2 linked regions of the Skermanella rosea genome follow. The protein of the gene in region 2 binds, or shares a complex with, the protein of the main gene of each other region. Links are inferred from orthologs where the notes say so. Each region holds a gene or a part of one and is shown on either strand. Other genes may lie near its edges.

Region 1 (3,145 bases), 1.4 Mb from region 2 along the record:
GGTCGACGTGCTGATGATCGACGACGTACAGTTCATCAGCGGCAAGGACAGCACCCAGGAGGAGTTCTTCCACACCTTCAACGCCCTGGTCGACCAGAACCGCCAGGTCGTGATCTCGGCCGACAAGTCGCCGTCCGACCTGGAGGGGATGGAGGAGCGGCTGCGCTCCCGCCTGGGCTGGGGGCTGGTCGCGGACATACACCCGACCACCTACGAGCTCCGGCTCGGCATCCTCCAGGCCAAGGCCGAGTCGATGAACGTCCAGATCAACTCCAAGGTCCTGGAGTTCCTGGCCCACAAGATCACCTCCAACGTCCGCGAGCTGGAAGGCGCCCTGAACCGCATCGTCGCCCATGCCGAGCTGGTCGGCCGGGCGATCACGCTGGAATCGACCCAGGAGGTGTTGCACGACCTGCTCCGGGCCAACGACCGCCGCGTGACCATCGACGAGATCCAGAAGAAGGTGGCGGAGCACTACAACATCCGCCTCGCCGACATGCATTCCGCCCGGCGCGCCCGCGCCGTCGCCCGGCCCCGGCAGGTCGCCATGTACCTGGCCAAGCAGCTCACCGCCCGCTCCCTGCCGGAGATCGGCCGCAAGTTCGGCGGCCGCGACCACACCACCGTGATGCACGCCGTCCGCAAGGTGGAGGAGCTGAGGACGTCCGACCAGAGCTTCGCCGAGGACGTCGAGCTGCTGCGCCGCATGCTGGAGGGCTGAGCGGCCCCGCCGCCGCTCCGGCCGCCGCCCGGGAACGCCGCTTCCGGCCGGCGGATCGCGTTCGGAATCCGTTAGCTTTTCGCCCGCGTGTGCTATAGTCGCCGCCCGCTTCGCGGCATCCGACGGGGTGCGCGCGGCAGCGGACACACCTGTCGGAACCGGCTAAAGCCCCTCGAGACCAGCGGATCAGCATGAAAATCACGATCGAACGCGCCGCCCTCCTCCGCTCCCTCGGGCATGTTCAAAGCGTGGTGGAACGCCGGAACACGATCCCCATCCTGTCCAACGTCATGCTGAAGGCCGAGAACGGCGAGCTTGCGCTGACCGCGACCGACATGGACCTGGAGATCGTCGAGTCCGTTCCCGCCGACATCGCCCAGCCGGGAGCGACCACGGCGCCGGCCCACACCCTGTACGACATCGTCCGCAAGCTGCCCGACGGCAGCCAGGTGGAACTGGACAGCTCCGGCGACAACGGGCTGCTGACGCTTCGGTCGGGCCGCTCCAACTTCAAGCTGGGCTGCCTGCCGGTCGAGGACTTCCCCCAGATGTCCGGCGGCGACATGGCGCACCGCTTCAGCCTCGCCGCGTCGGACCTGCGGAACCTGGTGGACCGCACCCGCTTCGCGATCTCCACGGAGGAGACCCGCTACTATCTCAACGGCATCTACCTGCACGCCACCAAGTCGCGCGCCGGCGAGGCGGAGATGCCGGTGCTGCGCGCGGTCGCGACCGACGGCCACCGGCTGGCCCGGGTCGAGATCCCGCTGCCCGACGGGGCGGCCGGCATTCCCGGCGTGATCGTGCCGCGCAAGACCGTGCTGGAGATCCGCAAGCTGATCGACGAGGCGGCCGACCGGATCGAGGTCAGCCTGTCCGAGACCAAGGTCCGCTTCGGCTTCGACGCCGTGACCGTCACGTCCAAGCTGATCGACGGCACTTTCCCCGACTACGAGCGGGTGATCCCGACCGGCAACGACAAGGTGCTGGAGGTGGACAGCCGGGTCTTCGCCAGCGCGGTGGACCGGGTCGCGACCATCTCGACCGAGAAGAGCCGGGCGGTCAAGCTGAGCATCGACCGGGGCAACCTGACCCTGTCGGCGACCAGCCCCGAGGCCGGCAGCGCCACCGAGGAGCTGGAGGTCAGTTATGACAGCTCCCCCCTCGAAATCGGTTTCAACTCTCGCTATCTATTGGACATCACTCAGCAGATCGAGGGTGACGGCGCCCGGTTCACCATGGCCGACGCCGCGTCGCCCACGATCGTCCGGGATGTGGCCGACAGTTCGGCCCTGTATGTTCTGATGCCGATGCGCGTTTGACGCGCGGCCGTGCGGGAAGCGCGGCCCTCGCGGCGTGGCCGGGCAGGGGTCCGGGCGCCGCCGCGGGTATGGCCGGAGTTCCGATGCCGCCAGTTGCGATGCCGCCAGCCCCGATAGCCCTGCGCGATGCGCCAGCCCCCCGGCTGGCGGTCACCCGCCTGACCCTGACGCAGTTCCGCTGCTACGACGGCGCGCGTCTCGACGCGGACGCGCGTCCCGTCGTGCTGACGGGGCCGAACGGCGCCGGCAAGACCAACCTTTTGGAAGCCGTCAGCTTCCTGTCGCCCGGCCGCGGCCTGCGCCGCGCCCGCCTGGCCGACGTGGAGCGGATCGGCGCGCCGGAAGGCAGCGGCTGGGCGGTCGCGGCGCGGGTCGCGACCCCGTTCGGCCCGGTCGACATCGGCACCGGCCGCGACGGCACCGCCGACGGGCAGCCGGAGCGCCGCCTCGTCCGGATCGACGGCCACCCCGTGCGCGGCCAGGTGGCCCTGGCCGAGCATGTGGCGCTGACCTGGCTGACGCCCCAGATGGACCGGCTGTTCGTCGAGGGATCGAGCGGCCGGCGCCGCTTCCTGGACCGGCTGGTGTTCGGCTTCGACCCGGCCCATGCCGGACGGCTCAGCCGCTACGAGCACGCGCTGCGCGAACGGGGCCGGCTGCTGCGCGACGGGCGCGGCGACGAGTCCTGGCTGTCCGCGCTGGAGGACGAGATGGCGACCTCCGGCGTCGCGGTCGCCGCCGCCCGGCGCGACATGGTGGCGCGGCTCCAGCAGGCGTGCGAGCAGGCGACCGGCCCGTTCCCGCGGGCCGACCTCGCGGTTTCCGGCACGGTGGAGGACTGGTTGGCCGACCAGCCGGCCCTGGCGGCCGAGGATGCGCTGCGCCGCCGGCTTTCCGAGTCCCGCCGCCACGACGGCTCCGGCGAGGGTACCGCGGGTCCCCACCGCAGCGACCTCGCGGTCCGCCACCGCGGCAAGGACATGCCGGCCGAGTTCTGCTCGACCGGCGAGCAGAAGGCCCTGCTGATCGCCATCGTCCTGGCCAACGCCCGGCTGATGGCGGCCGAGCGCGGCCAGCCGCCCCTGATGCTGCTGGACGAGGT
Region 2 (3,241 bases):
TGTAGTCCTCGCAACCTCCTTCGCGAATTTTCTCCTCATCGCCTTTCATGGCGAACGCGGTGACCGCGATGATGGGAATCGCCTTGAGGTCATCGTCTTCCTTGATCCATTTGGTTACTTCCAGCCCGGACACCTCCGGGAGCTGGATGTCCATCAGGATCAGGTCGGGCCGGTGGAGACGCGCCAGCTTCAGCGCTTCCATCCCGTCCTTGGTCTGCAATGTCGCATAGCCGTGGGCCTCGAGCAGGTCATGAAACAGCTTCATGTTCAGTTCGTTGTCTTCCACGATCAGCACCCGCTTGGCACCCTCGGGGTCGGCGGACTTGACATCGTCCCAAGCTTGATCGGCAGACATTATAACTCTCCATGACCTCTTACAACCGGCACCGCCGCGGCTCACGGCCGGTAGCGCCGGGCGTGCCGGTGGCCGCACACCTCATCCACTTCTAGAAGGCGAAGGTTAAGGTGTGGTTACCGCGCTGTTGTTGCAGGGATGTTCGATGCACGAAACGCATATTCCGAATGGTAGGCCGAGCGAACTATACGGACAGCAGCGGCACGGGCGTGGCATGATCCCGGCACTGCAACCCGCGCCAACCTTACACGGCAACCCGGCACGCGTCCATGTACTGTGACTTCGGCGCGGCGGCGCCCCGGACGGGATCACGCCGGACGGGATCACGAAGGACCGGTTCGAGACCATGCGATGGAATCCGACGCGATGGGCGCTGAACGCCTGATTCGATCGGGGCCGGCCGTTCCCGGCCTGTGCCGCGACTGCGGCGGGGAGGCGCCGCCGGGAGCGGCGAGATGCCCTGCCTGCGGCTCGCGGCGGCTTACCCGCCATGCCGAACTGCACGCCCTGTCGATCGCCCATATCGACTGCGACGCCTTCTATGCCAGCGTCGAGAAGCGGGACGATCCGAAGCTGGCGGACCTGCCGGTGATCGTCGGCGGCGGCCAGCGCGGAGTCGTCGCGGCCTGCTGCTACGTGGCCAGGCTCTACGGGGTACGGTCGGCGATGCCGATGTTCAAGGCCCTTTCGCTGTGCCCCAACGCGGTGGTGTTGCCGCCCGACATGAGGAAGTACCAGGCGGTCGGGCGCGAGGTCCGGGCCAGGATGCTGGAGCTGACCCCCCTGGTCCAGCCGCTGTCGATCGACGAGGCCTTCCTGGACCTGACCGGCACGGAACGGCTGCACGGCGGCAGCCCGGCGCGGACGCTGATCCGGCTGGTGCGCCGGCTGGAGACGGAGATCGGCATCACCGCCTCCATCGGGCTCAGCTACAACAAGTTCCTGGCCAAGGTGGCGAGCGACCTCGACAAGCCGCGCGGCTTCAAGGCGATCGGACGGGCCGAGGCGCTGGACTTCCTGGCTCCCCAGCCGGTCGGCCTGATCTGGGGCGTCGGGGCCGCCCTGCAGCGCAAGCTGGAGCAGGACGGCATCCGCACCATCGCCGAACTGCGCGAGCGCGACGAGCACCACCTGATGAAGCGCTACGGCGTGATGGGGCGCCGTCTCTTCCGGTTCGCCCGCGGCGAGGACCTGCGCACGGTCGATCCTGACGAGGAGACCAAGAGCATCTCGGCCGAGACCACCTTCAGCCAGGACATCGCCGACCTGGAAGACTTGAGCAACCGGCTGTGGCCCCTGTGCGAGACGGTCGCCCGGCGGCTGAAGGCCCAGGATCTCGCCGGCGGGTCGGTGGTGCTGAAGCTCAAGACCGCCGATTTCCGCCAAGTGACGCGGAGCCGCAAGCTGGGCTCTCCGACCCGGATGGCGGACGCCATCTTCCAGGCGGCCCTGCCCCTGCTGGAGCGCGAGGCGACCGGCACCCGGTACCGCCTGATCGGCATCGGCTGCGCCGACCTGGCCGAGGCCCGGCGCGCCGATCCGCCCGACCTGCTGGACCCCGACCGCATGCGCCGCAACGAGGTGGAGCGGGCGATGGACCAGGTCCGCGACCGGCTGGGCGACACGGCCGTCGTCAAGGGGCGCGGATTCGTTCCGCGCTCCACCCCGCTGCTGCCCGGCCTGCCGATGCCGCCCCGCCGGAGACGGCGCTGAACGGGAAGGATCAGCAGCGCGGCCGGGGGATCGACTCGATCTGCTCCAGCACGGCGGCGACCGTGAAATCGCCGTAGTCGATCAGCATCGATTGGGCGACGCCGTTCTCGAACAGCTTCAGGCTCATCTCGTACTCGGGGGCGGCATCGTCGCTGTCCATGGGGAAGAACGCCATGCGGACCGGCCAGACGGCGCCGTGGAGCAGCTTGGCGTCGAACTTGCCGTCCAGCGCCGGCTCCGTCCGCAGCCCCAGGGCGGCGCTGATCTCGGTCGCCCCGTCGGTATCGGAGCCGTCGAAGACGGTGGTGCCGAACAGCTTGTCGCCGGCCGCCGCATGCTTCAGCAGCTGGATCGTGTGCATGCTGGGGAACAGGGTGCCGCCGGGCAGCTCGATCTCCTGCTCCTCCGGCTTGACGTATCGGGCGACGCCGGGCCGGTCGCCATAGGCCTCGGCGGTGCCGCGCAGCTCCTCGTCCAGCTCGCCGTTGACCAGCTTGCGGACGTTGAAGCGGTAGGACTCGCCGTCCTTCGACTCCCAGGTGGCGTAGTTGGTCGACATGTCGACCTGCTCGCCCTCGGAATACTGGAAGCGCAGCTGGAAGCGCTGCTCGATGGTCCAGCCGTCGCAGGCATCCGCCCATTCGAACATCATCTGGCCGCGGACGTCGGACACGGTGCTGCTGTTGCGCGCCGAGGCCAGCGACATCTTGTAGATCGCCCGGTGCGGGGCGATCTCCACGGCGGCTCGGGCGGGAAACGCCGACGGCACGATGGTCAGCAGGCCGAGCAACGCCGTGAAGGCGACGCGGGCAGCGGGGCGGAAATCTTTCAAGGTGACGACCACAAATTGGTTTACAGCGGTTTACGGCGTGAAGCCCAGGGGTAAGCATAGTAGTTTCGCGCGCGGGAAAAAGCCGAAACATCCTTTTTCGGCATTTCCCCCGGAATTAGCGAGTTCAAGCGCCAGAGGACAGCCCGATGAACGCTCCGAACGGGACCACCCGACCAGTTCTCCTCCTGACCCGCCGGTATCCCGACGCGGTCATGGCCCGTGCCGGCCGCGACTATCGCATCCTGCCCAACGAGGACGACCATCCCTATGGCGTGGAGGAGATGGCGCGCCGGGCGGACGGCGCCGACGCCCTGCTGGTCTGCGCGGTCGATCCGGTCCCG

Evidence for each region. The genes of interacting proteins can lie anywhere in the genome.
Region 1: the proteins of JL101_RS06705 (region 2) and dnaN are in contact, whole or in part, in a solved structure (PDB 1OK7), measured with the Escherichia coli proteins. The link is inferred for Skermanella rosea from one-to-one orthologs.

The regions. Positions count from the first base shown.
Region 1 is NZ_CP086111.1:708-3,852, forward strand. Bases 187-2,977 are described here. They hold dnaN (DNA polymerase III subunit beta), read left to right. Parts: upstream 187-912; coding sequence 913-2,043; downstream 2,044-2,977. Other genes in these bases: dnaA (chromosomal replication initiator protein DnaA), read left to right, coding at 187-721; recF (DNA replication/repair protein RecF), read left to right, coding at 2,127-2,977. Outside these bases: more of dnaA, read left to right, coding at 1-186; more of recF, read left to right, coding at 2,978-3,145. UniProt on the Escherichia coli protein: Confers DNA tethering and processivity to DNA polymerases and other proteins. Acts as a clamp, forming a ring around DNA (a reaction catalyzed by the clamp-loading complex) which diffuses in an ATP-independent manner freely and bidirectionally along dsDNA.
Region 2 is NZ_CP086111.1:1,442,763-1,446,003, reverse strand. The notes cover bases 1-2,887. They hold JL101_RS06705 (DNA polymerase IV), read left to right. Parts: upstream 1-706; coding sequence 707-2,068; downstream 2,069-2,887. Other genes in these bases: JL101_RS06700 (cell envelope integrity EipB family protein), read right to left, coding at 2,079-2,887; JL101_RS06710 (response regulator), read right to left, coding at 1-355. In the rest of the region: more of JL101_RS06700, read right to left, coding at 2,888-2,900; JL101_RS06695 (2-hydroxyacid dehydrogenase), read left to right, coding at 3,047-3,241. UniProt on the Escherichia coli protein: Poorly processive, error-prone DNA polymerase involved in translesion repair and untargeted mutagenesis. Copies undamaged DNA at stalled replication forks, which arise in vivo from mismatched or misaligned primer ends.